DNA from 3 places in the Paenibacillus sp. J22R56 genome. Region 2 is predicted to be linked to each of the others. Evidence: predicted binding sites of a transcription regulator. Region 2 holds the regulator's gene; each other region holds the start of a gene.

Region 1 (4,266 bases), on a different contig from region 2:
AAGCTTATACGAGGTCTGCGATACCGCAATACCTGCAGCAAAGGCGCCGATAATACCTGCGATGCCCATCTCCTCTGCAAAATAAGAAAAGGCAAAGCAGATGATTAGCCCCCCGCTCATGACCGCTTCTGTCACACGTAGTGGAGAGAACCATTTTAGGAAACGAGGCACCAATAGCCATCCCGCTGCAACAACTATAATAAAGAACAAAAGCTTCTTACCGATAAGCAGCCCAATCGATACATCTTGAGCAGGAACAAGAACGCTCATCATAACCGCCAGCAAGACGACTACGATGACATCATCTACAACTGCAGCACCTAGAATGGTCGTCCCCTCACGCGTCTGCAGTTTATTCATTTCCTTCAAGGTTTGCACCGAGATACTGACTGAAGTGGCGCAAAGCAGCAGCCCAAGGAATAACGCTTCATTGTTCGACAAGCCAAACGCTGCAGCAATCGCATAACCGCCTACAAAAGGCAGTATAATGCCGCCAACAGCAACAGCGAACGAGGCCTTCCAATTGCTCCTCAGCTGCTCCAGATCGGTCTCCAGCCCCGCTATAAACATAAGCAGCAGCACACCGATTTCCGAGAAATGTCCGATAAAATCATCCGGCTGTACCCAGTCCAGTACAGCTGGGCCAATAATAATGCCTGCGAGCAGCTTTCCAAGTACAGCAGGCTGCCCCAATCGTACAGACAAGGCTCCTGTAACCTTGGTAGCGAACAATATAATGACCAAATATAAAATGAATACCATTGTTATATGGCGCTCCTTCCTCCATGTATTTAAGCATAACAAAAGGAGCCTGCAACTATGCAGGCTCCCGAAAATAGACAGAAGGAGCCCGCTGTGGCAGGCTCCTCCAAGATAAAGCTTATTTAACTACTATTACGAGTGAACCAGCGAATGGTTCCTTTTCTCGAATAAAACTATTATTTCAAGAACGAGAACAGACCGTTAACATGAGTCAGGTAACGAACGTTACTTGCTTCTTTCATCAGTGTAGCTGCTGTACCTTTCAGTTTCAGCTGGCTAGCACCAATTGTACCGATTGCATCTTTGCGGCCAAGGCTCGCAAGAACACCGGAGTTAACGAACTCGAACGATTTCATTGGGATACCTTTGCCCGATGCGAACAGGTTGTAACCAATGCACTCGCCCATTTGCCAAGCGATTTGTGCACTTGGTGGGTAAGGACGGCCTTCTGGACCCATAACAAACGCGTTGTCGCCAGCAAGGAATACATCCGAGTGGGAAGTCGATTGCAGGAATTCAGTAACCGATGCACGGCCACGGTTTACTTCGATACCACAGTTTGCTACTACAGGGTTACCTGTAACACCGCCTGTCCAAACGAATGTATTCGTTTCGATCGAGCTGCCGTCTTTCAGCATAACTGTGTTGCCTTGAACTTCAGTAACGGCAACACCCATGATCAGGTTAACGCCACGGTCAGTCAGGCTGGATTTCGCACGCTCAAGCAGGTCAGCTGGGAAGCCCATCAGAATGGTTGGACCAGCTTCAATGTTGTACAGCGAGATTTCGCTGCGGTCAACACCATGCTCTGCACACCATTTTGGAAGCATATCAACGATCTCGCCGATCAGCTCGATACCTGTCAGGCCGCCGCCGCCAACAACGATTGTTGCGTCTGCTTTGTTTTTGGATTGCGCATAAGCTGCAATGCGGTTTTGGATATGAGCGCTAACTTGCTTCGCTTCTTCAACCGATTTCAGCGTCAGGCTGTTCTCTTCGAGACCAGGGATGCCAAAGAATGCTGTTTCGCCGCCTAGAGCGACTACCAGTTGATCATATTTCACTGTGCCGCTGCCAGCCAGTTTAACTTGTTTTTTCTCTGGATCGATGTTCTCAACTGTATCAATAACCAGATTAACCGATTTGCCTTTAAGCAGTTTTTCCAAAGGAAGTGCTACGTTTCCTTCGTTAACGCCGCTTACAGCCAGACGATGCAATTCAGTAATGATTTGGTGGTAAGGCGTTTTGTTAATTACCGTGATTTCTGCTTCTTCAGCCGAAATGTATTTACGAGCCGTTAGTGCGCTCAACAGACCGCCATAACCGCCGCCAAGAATTAAAATTTGCTTAGCCATGTTTACCCTCCGCTCTTGTATGATTCCGAATTATACGTTCTTACGCTCAGCCAATACGTTCAGGAACGATTGAGCGAAACGAAGTGTTGCTTGTACTTGTGGATCTTTCAGCATTTTCAGCATGCCAAAGAGACCAATTGTCGAGTTATCGGCTTGTGCACGATCGCCAGCTTCAACTGCTGCGTTAGCAATACCTTTAGTTTTATCAACGATTGGTTGAACGAATTCGCCAAAGCCATGAACCATATCGTTCATCAGAACTTTGTCGTTTGCTACTGTAGTAGCTACATCATAAGCTTTAGTCATAAGCGTCACCAGTTCTGCCAATTTAGGCAGGTGGTTCACCAGTTGAGTCAGCGATTGCTGAATTTCTGGTTGCAGCAGTTGCTCGAGAACGTCCAGTTCACGTACAGAGCCGGATTCTTCAGGTAATTTCGTTACGGTTTCAGACATACGAATGCATCCCTCTTTCCATCAGTAATCGATCAAATGATTTACTTGCATAAGTCGATATTCCACAACTGTAAATTTAAAGTGAAATTATTCACAATGAAGCTCTAACATCATCGCCGACTTGTATGCACGAACTACATCTTATTGTATTCCTCTTGCGTCAAATGATCAATTCCTATTTTTATGAAAACACGAAAAAAGCCCATCGAGACGTTAGTCTCAATGGGCTTCTTACTACTTACTACTCAGTTGTGTACGGCAGCAATGCTACTGTACGTGCACGCTTGATAGCAACCGTCAGCAGACGTTGGTATTTCGCGCTAGTTCCAGTTACACGACGTGGCAAAATTTTGCCGCGCTCGCTGATAAACTTTTTGAGCAGATCAGTATCTTTATAGTCAATGTGAGCAATTTTGTTCACAGTGAAGAAACATACTTTACGGCGTTTGTTGCGTCCGCCTTTGCGGCCGCCGAATTTGCGTTCTGGACGCTCTCCGTCTCCGCCTTCTCTTTGCTTGAAGCTCATTCGAACCCATCCTTTCGATTAAAATGGCAAGTCATCTTCTGATATATCGATCGGTCGACCGTCATCCGAGAACGGATCACGGCTGTTGTTGTTGTTACGTGGAGTACTAGGCCGGCTTCCGCCGCCGCCGCCGTTACCGCCGCCATAAGGAGCGTTACCACCGCCGCCGCTTAAAGATCCTCCGCTGTTGTTGTTGCTTCCGGCATAACTGCCACTTTCTTGCGGAGCTCCGCCTTCACGGTTAGATTCCAAGAAGCGAACGTTATCGGCAATAACTTCCGTCACATAGACGCGTTTACCTTCGTTGTTCTCGTAGTTACGCACTTGAATGCGTCCTTCTACCGCTGTTAAGCGACCTTTACGCAAGTAATTGGCGCATGTCTCAGCCAACTGCCGCCAAGTTACGACCGGAATAAAATCCGCTTCGCGCTCGCCCTGACCGCTCGTAAACGGCCGGTCTACTGCTATCGTAAATTGCGTAACTGCTACACCTGCTGGTGTATAACGCAATTCGGGGTCTCTTGTTAATCTGCCAATCAGTATTACACGATTCAACATCGCCTTTGCCTCCCAATCGAACATCTAGCGTGGATTAAGCAACGTCTCTGACGATCAAGCTACGGATAACTTCATCCGTAATTTTCATGATGCGGTCAAGTTCATTAACAACTTCTGTCGTTGCATTGAAATGAACCAGAACGTAGTAACCATCACGAATCTTATTGATCTCATACGCAAGACGACGTTTACCGATCACATCTTGCTTTGTGACTTCCCCGCCATTGTTAATGATGCCACTGAATTTGTCGACGATGGCTTGAACGTTTTCTTGCTCAACATCCGGACGAATGATGTACATCACTTCATATTTGCGCATTGTGTTTCACCTCCTTTTGGACTAACGGCCCCTTTAAGGGGCAAGGAGCGAGATTATTACTCGCATCTACACAGTATAGCAAATAGCCTATACCTTGACAAGTCATTCGGCACTCCCGATTTCTACCTTTCATGACCCTGCCCTCTCCGGTTCATAATAAGAATCGGACAAGGAGGTGAACGAATATGGGTGAATGGACATTGTTTTCTCCCGGCGATCACGCGCCAAACGACGGCACCTATATAGAATCGGGCGTCAATTCCTACCATATGGGCATTAACAACCCGAAGAAG
Region 2 (4,266 bases):
TGAAGAGCATTCGGAATTTCGGAATAATTCTTCTTCTCCATCGCTTCTGCAACATTAAATAACACCGAAGACCATACTTTATCTAATTGACTACTAGGAACTGCATTAGTAATATCAAGCTGCAAATCGCGGTCACCAATAGCATCCTTGCCTTCTTTAGCAATGTTTTCATAGACATCTTTTAATTTCGCATCCGGCTCAAGCGTAACCTGTACTGACACATGATCTTGATCTATAGTAGGAGCATTCGCCGAGGCGACACCTTCAACTTGTCCGATAGACTTCTGAAAAGGAGAAACGACAGCAAACTGCTTATATAACATCCACCCGCCAAACAGCAGCAATGCTGTAGCTACAGCGGACAACACGAATGGGACAATGCGAAGTTTCATTCTTACTCCTCCTCTTTAAGCGTTAATATAAAATTCCGTATATCATCTCTGCTATACGAAAGTATATCATATATCGACATCAAGAGGGCGGTGTAAAAACAGGAAAAGGAGCCAGCCGCTTACGCGGCTAGCTCGCTGTTTTGGCAGGAAGATGATATTCCGTCACATACGTTCCCGTACGGAAATCATAGAATGCGTAGCTGTATTTCTCGGGGTTATGGCCTTCTGAATAGAAGACTTCCCACACAAGCTGTCCATTTAACGTTCCCGGCTGAATCCGTTTGAATTCTGCATCCGGTTTGGCTTTCAGCACAGCTTGTTTGATTGAGGCTTTAAGTACACTTTCAGTTTCCTTAACAATCTGCACGGTCTTATCCGGACCAATTAACCATACATAAATCACTTCATCCGCGTCATTCTCGCCCTTCACGATCCAAGAAGTCGTATCCCATACCTGCTTCGTGATGGACGTTACTTTGGTCAAGTTTGCTGCTTCCTTAGCTTGCTTGCGAATCGGATTCTCTGAGTCCCAGAATGGCTGTTGAATCGTATTGTAGTACATGATTACAATTGCGATAACAGCCAACAAGGCAACAAGAATCACGGCCAGCCAGCGCTTTGGACTCATGACCGAAGAACGTTTTTTAGTTGTCGCTCTCATTATGCTTGCAGCAGCCGCTCGAAGCTTGCTTGTGCCTCGTAACGGATCTTCTCTTCATCCATTAGCGTACACTCGCCATTATGAACAACTTTACGTCCATCCACCCACACATGCTTAACATCTCTTCCTGAACCGGAATAAACAAGATGCGATACGATATCTGTCAGGGGATAATAATGAGGCTGTTCTATATCGATGGCAATGAAATCTGCTTTTTTGCCTTCAACCAATTGGCCAATTTTTTCTTCCTGCCATATGGAACGTGCACCATAAACCGTACCCATGCGTAATGCCTCCATAGCAGGGATAACGGTTGGATCACCGGATACTCCTTTGTGCAGCAAAGCAGCAAATTTGATTTCTTTAAACAGATCCAAATTGTTATTGCTCGCAACACTATCCGTACCAAGCGACACAGTAACGCCTGCACGCAGCAGTTCAGGTACACGAGCTACGCCGCTTGCCAGCTTCAGATTGCTGACAGGATTATGGGATACGGCTACCTTACGGTCAGCCAGCAATGCAATCTCTTCATCATTCAAATGTACCGCATGGGCAACAAGTGCCGGCCGCGAGAAAAAGCCCAGCTTATCCAGATGCTCGACAGGACGAGTACCGTAATCCCGGACATTTTGCTCCACTTCAGCAAGTGTCTCGGACATATGTGTATGAACAGGCAGATCATAATCATGAGCAGCTTGGACAAACTTCTCAATGTAATCAGGCGGGCAAGTATAAGGGGCATGTGGTGAAATCATGGTCGTAATACGTCCATCTGCTTTGCCGTTCCAATCCCGCGCGAATGCGATTGCTTCTGTCAGCTTCGCCTGCTGGATCTCCTCGGAACAAAGACCAATAACGCCACGTGTCAAACAGCCGCGAATACCCGATTGCTCAACCATTGCAGCCACTTGATCCATTCTGTCATACATATCAACAAACGCTGTTGTACCCGTCTTCAGCATCTCGACAATAGCCAAGGCGCTGCCAGCACGAGTATCTTGATCGATATATTTGCCTTCCATCGGCCACATTTTTTGCTCGAGCCATACTTGCAGGTTTTGATCGTCGGAGTAACCACGGAGCAGAGACATAGCTGCATGACCATGTGTATTAATAAGGCCCGGCATAAAAGCAAGCTTGCTGCCGTCTAATCGTTCTACTTTCTCATCCAGCCCAGTTGGAGCTGTCTCACCGATATATGTAATCTGATCGTCGGTTACTACCATGTGTCCCCGGAAGACCGAATTGGTATCGTTCATCGTCACGAACAGGCCATTTTCAATCCATAATTGAGCCATCTTCAAGTTCATTCCTTTCTTTGTTCAAATAATAAGCCAAGCTCAGTAATTCTCTTGTAAAGTCTGCGTGGTGAATCCGGATATGATCTGGTAACCGCAATATAGCCGGTGCAAAGTTCAAGATCCCTTCAATCCCCGCTTCTACGAACTGATTCGCTACATTTTGTGCTTCCGGACCGGGCACGGTAATAATGCCGATCCGGATATTATTTTCCTCTACGACAGCCTTCAGCTTTTCCATAGGCATGATGGGAAGATTATTAATCATCGTCCCGATCTTACTAGGATGGTCATCGAATACGGCGACAATTTTCATATTGTCTTTGGAGTACTTATTGTAATTACATAATGCATGTCCTAGGTTACCAGCACCAACGAGTGCAACATTAATCCGCTGGTCCAGCTTTAGGATTTGTTGAATCTTCTCAATCAAATAGGAGACGTCGTACCCGATACCCTTACGGCCGAAATCACCGAAATAAGCAAGGTCCTTCCGAATTTGGGCGGGATTGAGGTCTAGCTTGAGTCCCAGCTCCTGCGAGGAAACGGTTTGCACTTCACGGTTGTACAATTCGTTTAACACCTGCAGATAGATGGGCAGCCGTCTGACGACGGCCTCTGATATTTTCGCCTGCTTCACCCGTTTGCCCCCTCTTCCGATTGCAGCCATTCCCGCATTCGCGCTACCATCTGATCCGTATGCATGGTTTCAATCTTCGGTCCTGGTAATGAATAAAGGAAATGTTTGCCATAATACGTATCAATGACTCGCGTATCGTAGATAATAACAATCCCCTTGTCCTTCGTTGTACGAACAAGTCTTCCGAAGCCCTGTTTGAAGCGGATAACCGCTTGTGGGATAGACAGCTTCATAAACGGATTTTGCTTTTGCTTCTGCAGCAGCTCCGACTTCGCTTCAACAAGCGGATGATTCGGCGGCTGGAACGGCAGGCGGACGATGGCAAGACAGGTTAAAGCCTCACCTGGAATGTCCACCCCTTCCCAGAAGCTGCTCGTGCCAAGCAGAACCGTTTCGGGTGACTGGGTGAACCGTCTCGTAAGCTTTGTCCGATTACCGCTGTCAATGCCTTGTCCAAGGACCTGAATACCCGAACCTGCCAAAGCTTCTTTAAGCGGCTCATAGACCTGCTTCAGCATCCGATATGAAGTAAATAGCACAAGCATGCGTCCTTTTGTCTCTACTGCTGCATCCGCAAGCGAGTCTACAAGCATAGAAGTAAACTGCTGATCGCTCCCAGCACCTTTCAAGGTTGGGAAATTCCGTGGAATAATGACCAGAGCCTGCTCGCGATAATTAAACGGCGAGGGAAGCTGAACGGTCTTGAGCCGGTTATTTTCTTCAAACCCTTCGAGGCCAAGCTGCTCCTCCGCATACTGGAACGATTTATGAACAGACAATGTTGCAGAAGTTAGCACAATGCTGTCCTTCACATCAAAGAAATATTGCTGAAGCTGTTTGCTGACATCCACCGGAACGGCATAAAGATGGACAGACCGATAACGGTAAGCCATACTCGCTTCAATCCAATACACTTCCGAATTTTGCTCCATCTTGAGGAAGGTACGCAGATCATCCTTCACTCTCGTCAAATCACGAACAACGCCATTGAGGTCGGTAATAAGTCCTTGAATCGTCTGGTCATCGAGTCTTTCTTTAATATCCGATGCCATTTTATCCACTGTCTTAACGACCCGGCTGAGCTCGGTATGCACATTTGTCTCTATATTCAACACATCGTCCCAGCCTGTTTTCGGGGTGTCACTGCGCAAACGGCAAACGGCCTGACCGTTATCATTGCCGGCCTCTCCAGACTCGCCAACGAAGGCATACAGGAGCTCAAACAGCTTATCCCAATGCTCCTTGACGTCTTGGAAAATCGGAATAACCGTA
Region 3 (4,266 bases), on a different contig from region 2:
TATTTCCTCGATTATGCTGAACTGGATTGCGCTTTTCCTCTCCAACTATATCGTGGGTACATATCTCGTTATGGAAGGTCAGCAGAAATCGAAGCCGATTCATGAGTCGGCACTTGTATCGATCAAATGGCTGTCCGAAAGTATGGGTAATGCCCGTATGCATTGGGGAACATTATTTGCGATTATTGGCTTAATCGTCTTTTATGTGATCTTGTGGCGTACGAAAAAAGGTTATGAGCTTCGTGCAGTGGGTCTCAACCCAAATGCTGCGCTATATGCCGGAATGAACGTTAACCGTACAATCATCACTTCGATGTTTATCAGCGGCGTGTTCGCAGGTCTTGGCGGCGTCTTCGAGATTCTAGGTGTGTTCGGCTACCAGACGGTAATGGCTGCATCATGGGGGTATGGGTTTGACGGTATCGCTGTAGCTCTTCTTGGTGGCAATACACCGATTGGCGTATTCCTTGGTGCCGTGCTGTTCGGCGGCTTAAGCTATGGTTCGGCGGGTATGAGCTTTGGTGCAAATGTACCGCCTGAGATTGTTCGTATCGTTATTGGTTCGATTATCTTCTTCGTCGCTTCGCATGGTTTGGTGAAATTCTTCCTCAAACCATTTATGATTCGCCGTTCGAATAAAGGCAAATCGGAAGGAGGCGGTGCACGATGAACGCATTAGATACAATTGGTCAATTAATAAGCATTACGCTTGTCTTCTCGACAGCGCTTATCTTCACAGGCCTTGGTGGACTCTTCTCAGAGCGTTCGGGTGTCATTAACATCGGTCTTGAAGGTCTTATGATATCAGGCGCATTCGCTGCAGCCGTTATCTCTGACCAAGCTATTCAAGGCGGTATGAAGCATGGCGCTCCTTGGATGGGGCTTATTGCCGGTCTTGTCTTTGGTGTAATCGTCTCATTGCTGCATGCCGTAGCAACGATTACGTTCCGTGCAGACCAGACCATTGTTGGGGTCGTTATTAATATCTTGGCAGCGGGTCTCGCTATTTATCTGACCAAGAACTTGTACGAAGGCTCTGGACAGACTCCAACACTGGAGTACGTGTTTAATCCGGTTGCTATACCAGGCCTCTCTGATATTCCATTGCTGGGTAAAGGGATCTTCACCGCTTATCCAACAACTTATATTGTGATTGGCGTTGTTATTCTCAGCTACTTTGTGCTGTACCGTACGACCTTCGGCCTTCGTCTGCGTGCTGTAGGCGAGCATCCGAGCTCGGCGGACACAGTCGGAATCAGCGTAACCAAATACCGTTATATCGGCGTTATGCTGAGCGGCGCTTTAGCTGGTCTTGGCGGCGCAACAATCGCGCTCACGACAACAAGCAACTTTGCTCATAACACGATTTCCGGACAAGGCTTTATTGCGATAGCGGCTGTTATTTTTGGAAAATGGAATCCGCTTGGCGTTGCTGGTGCGGCGATCTTCTTCGGGATGGCGCAGGCACTTCGTAACTGGGCACAGTTGTTCGAATGGTCGCATCATATTCCGAATGAGTTCTTCTATATGCTGCCGTATTTACTGACCCTTATTGTTCTGGCAGGAGCAGTGGGACGTTCGTCAGCACCTAGTGCGCTTGGTGAACCATACGATCCAGCGAAAAGGTAAGGAAGCTCGTTTTTTACACTTAGCCCTCTTCTCCGTCCTTATGCGAAATTCGCAGGCGGTAAAGAGGGTTTTTTCTTATTTAATGCATTGACAGCATCCTGCACGTGGAGTAAATTAAACCTTAACAAATCAATCACATTTAAGCCATTGACTTGACTGAGTTTGTGCATCAATTCACAAAGTCGGTAAGCCATTAATCGGAATGGGACTCACCGCCCATCCCTCATAAGAGGAGAGGATCAACTGTGGAAGCGCTGGCGCTGGAACGCAAGGCGGAACAGAATCGTGAACTGCGTGAAAGGCTCATGCAATTAAAGAAAGAACGAAATGCAATCATTCTGGCTCATTACTATCAACGGGATGAAATTCAAGAGGTTGCGGATTTCCGCGGGGATTCGTTCTTGCTCGCTCAGAAGGCTGCAGAGACTGATGCGGATGTTATCGTCTTTTGCGGGGTTCATTTTATGGGAGAAAGCGCGAAAATTCTTGCTCCTAACAAAACGGTTATTATTCCTGACGAACGTGCAGGATGCCCGATGGCAGACATGGTTAACGTGGAAGGACTGCGCAAGCTGAAAGCACAGCATCCTAACGCAACTGTTGTCACTTATATCAATTCTTCAGCAGACATTAAAGCGGAGACGGATATTTGCTGTACATCTGCGAATGCCGTTAAAGTGGTGAACTCGGTAGAAGGCGATGAAGTGATCTGGGTACCAGACAAAAACCTGGGCCATTATGTGCAGCAGAATACCGACAAGAAGATGATCATCTGGGAAGGCTACTGCAACACGCATGATATGCTGACGGTGAAAGACGTTGAGGAGATGAAGGCGAAATACCCGAACGCGCAATTCGTTGTGCATCCGGAATGCCGTCCTGAAGTTGTAGAGCTTGGCGATTTTGTCGGCAGCACAACAGCTATTCTTAAATATTGCAAGGAATCGGATTGTCAGGAGTTTATCGTTGGTACAGAAGACGGTACTGGTTACCAGCTTCGTCTGGACAGCCCGAACAAAACATTCCATTTTGCATCCAAATATTTGGTTTGTCCAAACATGAAGGTGAACAACTTGAAGAAGCTGGTAAAATGTCTCGAAACCATGCAGCCTCAAATCTACGTTCCAGAACATGTTGCGGAACAAGCCCGTAAGTCCCTGGAGCGCATGTTACTCGTAAAATAGGAGGAGCATGCGCTACTCCTATGCTTGGAGGCGCAATAATAATATGATACCAAGATACCTCGTTGACCTGTCGTTAGAGGACTTGCCCGTTATAGAGAAGGACGTACTTGTAATCGGGGCCGGCATTGCCGGTCTTTTTACCGCATTATTGGCAAGTGAGAAGAACCATTCTGTCTTAATGATTACGAAAAAATCTTTGCTCGACAGCAATACGCGTTACGCTCAAGGGGGTATCGCTGCGGTTATTTCGGATGACGATTCACCAGCCTATCATCGCGAGGATACGCTTATTGCAGGCGTAGGTCTTTGCTCGGAAGATGCAGTTAATGTCCTTGTCCATGAGGGTCCTGAAGGCGTCAGCAATCTCATCAGCATGGGCACACAGTTTGACCTTGAGAACGGTGTATTTGCGCTTACCAAGGAAGGGGCGCATAGTCAGCGCCGTATTCTTCATGCGAACGGAGACGCAACAGGTTTTGAGATCGTACGCGCTTTGTCGGAGAAAGCAACAGCGGATCCAGGCATTGATGTGTGGGATGATCATTTTGTCATCGACCTCGTCACGCAGGATGGTGAATGCTGTGGGGCGATCGTTCAGAAGCCTGACGGGCAGCGTCTATATGTGCGGGGTAAAGCGACCATCTTATGTTCCGGTGGAACAGGCCAGCTGTATCGTTATACGACTAATCCGGATGTAGCAACTGGCGATGGTGTTGCTATGGCTTACCGTGCAGGTGCCCTCATTCAAGATATGGAATTTGTTCAATTCCATCCGACTTCTCTTTGTTATCCGGGTGCACCACGCTTCCTCATCTCTGAGGCAGTTCGGGGCGAAGGAGCGATTCTGCGTAATATCCGGGGAGAACGTTTCATGGATCGTTATCATGCTCAGCTTGAGCTTGCACCTCGTGATGTTGTCGCACGCGCTATTGTCAGTGAGATGGAAGAGACAAAGTCGACGTTCGTGTATCTTGATGTGACGCATGAATCGGCCGATATGGTGAGGCATCGTTTCCCGAATATCTATGAATTCTGTCTGCAGTATGGGCTGGACCTGACGACGGACTGGATTCCGGTTGCACCTGCTGCCCATTATATGATGGGTGGAGTCAAAACCGATTTAAACGGGGAAACCAATATAAGAAGATTGTTTGCATGCGGGGAAGTATCGTCTACCGGTGTTCATGGAGCGAACCGTCTTGCGAGCAATTCATTATCAGAAGCAATTGTTTTTGGCAAACGCATTGTTGATAGCATTATTAAGCTTTCGGAGCTGGAAACAAAACCGGTAATCGAAGTGGAGCAGCCGCGCAGCAGTGCGCCAATGCAGGCCGTTGTTGAGAAGCGGCTCAAGCTGCAGAAGATTATGGTTCGATACGCTGGTCTTCGCCGTAACGCTCAAGGTCTTGAGAGAGGTCTTGAAGAGCTGAAGCGGCAGCTGCCATTCTTCCAA

The links. The regulator Rex, encoded in region 2, represses fermentation and respiration genes when NADH is low (regulators of the CRP and FNR family bind a similar motif). The targets are predictions, from matches to a motif close to TTGTGAAATATTTCACAA.
Region 1: AC0YNT_RS08110 (DUF1641 domain-containing protein) is a predicted target of Rex. The motif match lies at 2,650-2,667, and genes of this name have one in related genera.
Region 3: nadA (quinolinate synthase NadA) is a predicted target of Rex. The motif match lies at 1,792-1,809, and genes of this name have one in related genera.

The regions. Positions count from the first base shown of each region.
Region 1 is NZ_JBWDNV010000003.1:27,219-31,484, reverse strand. Features, by position in the region: gene AC0YNT_RS08120 (cation:proton antiporter) at 1-762, opposite strand, end outside; gene AC0YNT_RS08115 (NAD(P)/FAD-dependent oxidoreductase) at 939-2,117, opposite strand; gene AC0YNT_RS08110 (DUF1641 domain-containing protein) at 2,148-2,570, opposite strand; gene rpsR (30S ribosomal protein S18) at 2,812-3,096, opposite strand; gene ssb (single-stranded DNA-binding protein) at 3,115-3,654, opposite strand; gene rpsF (30S ribosomal protein S6) at 3,689-3,973, opposite strand; gene AC0YNT_RS08090 (YjzC family protein) at 4,159-4,266, shown strand, end outside.
Region 2 is NZ_JBWDNV010000002.1:429,941-434,206, reverse strand. Features, by position in the region: gene AC0YNT_RS05970 (hypothetical protein) at 1-392, opposite strand, end outside; gene AC0YNT_RS05965 (cell wall elongation regulator TseB-like domain-containing protein) at 520-1,053, opposite strand; gene AC0YNT_RS05960 (amidohydrolase) at 1,053-2,354, opposite strand; gene AC0YNT_RS05955 (redox-sensing transcriptional repressor Rex) at 2,335-2,994, opposite strand; gene dinG (ATP-dependent DNA helicase DinG) at 2,991-4,266, opposite strand, start outside.
Region 3 is NZ_JBWDNV010000015.1:53,818-58,083, forward strand. Features, by position in the region: gene AC0YNT_RS29025 (ABC transporter permease) at 1-670, shown strand, start outside; gene AC0YNT_RS29030 (ABC transporter permease) at 667-1,629, shown strand; gene nadA (quinolinate synthase NadA) at 1,875-2,813, shown strand; gene nadB (L-aspartate oxidase) at 2,857-4,266, shown strand, end outside.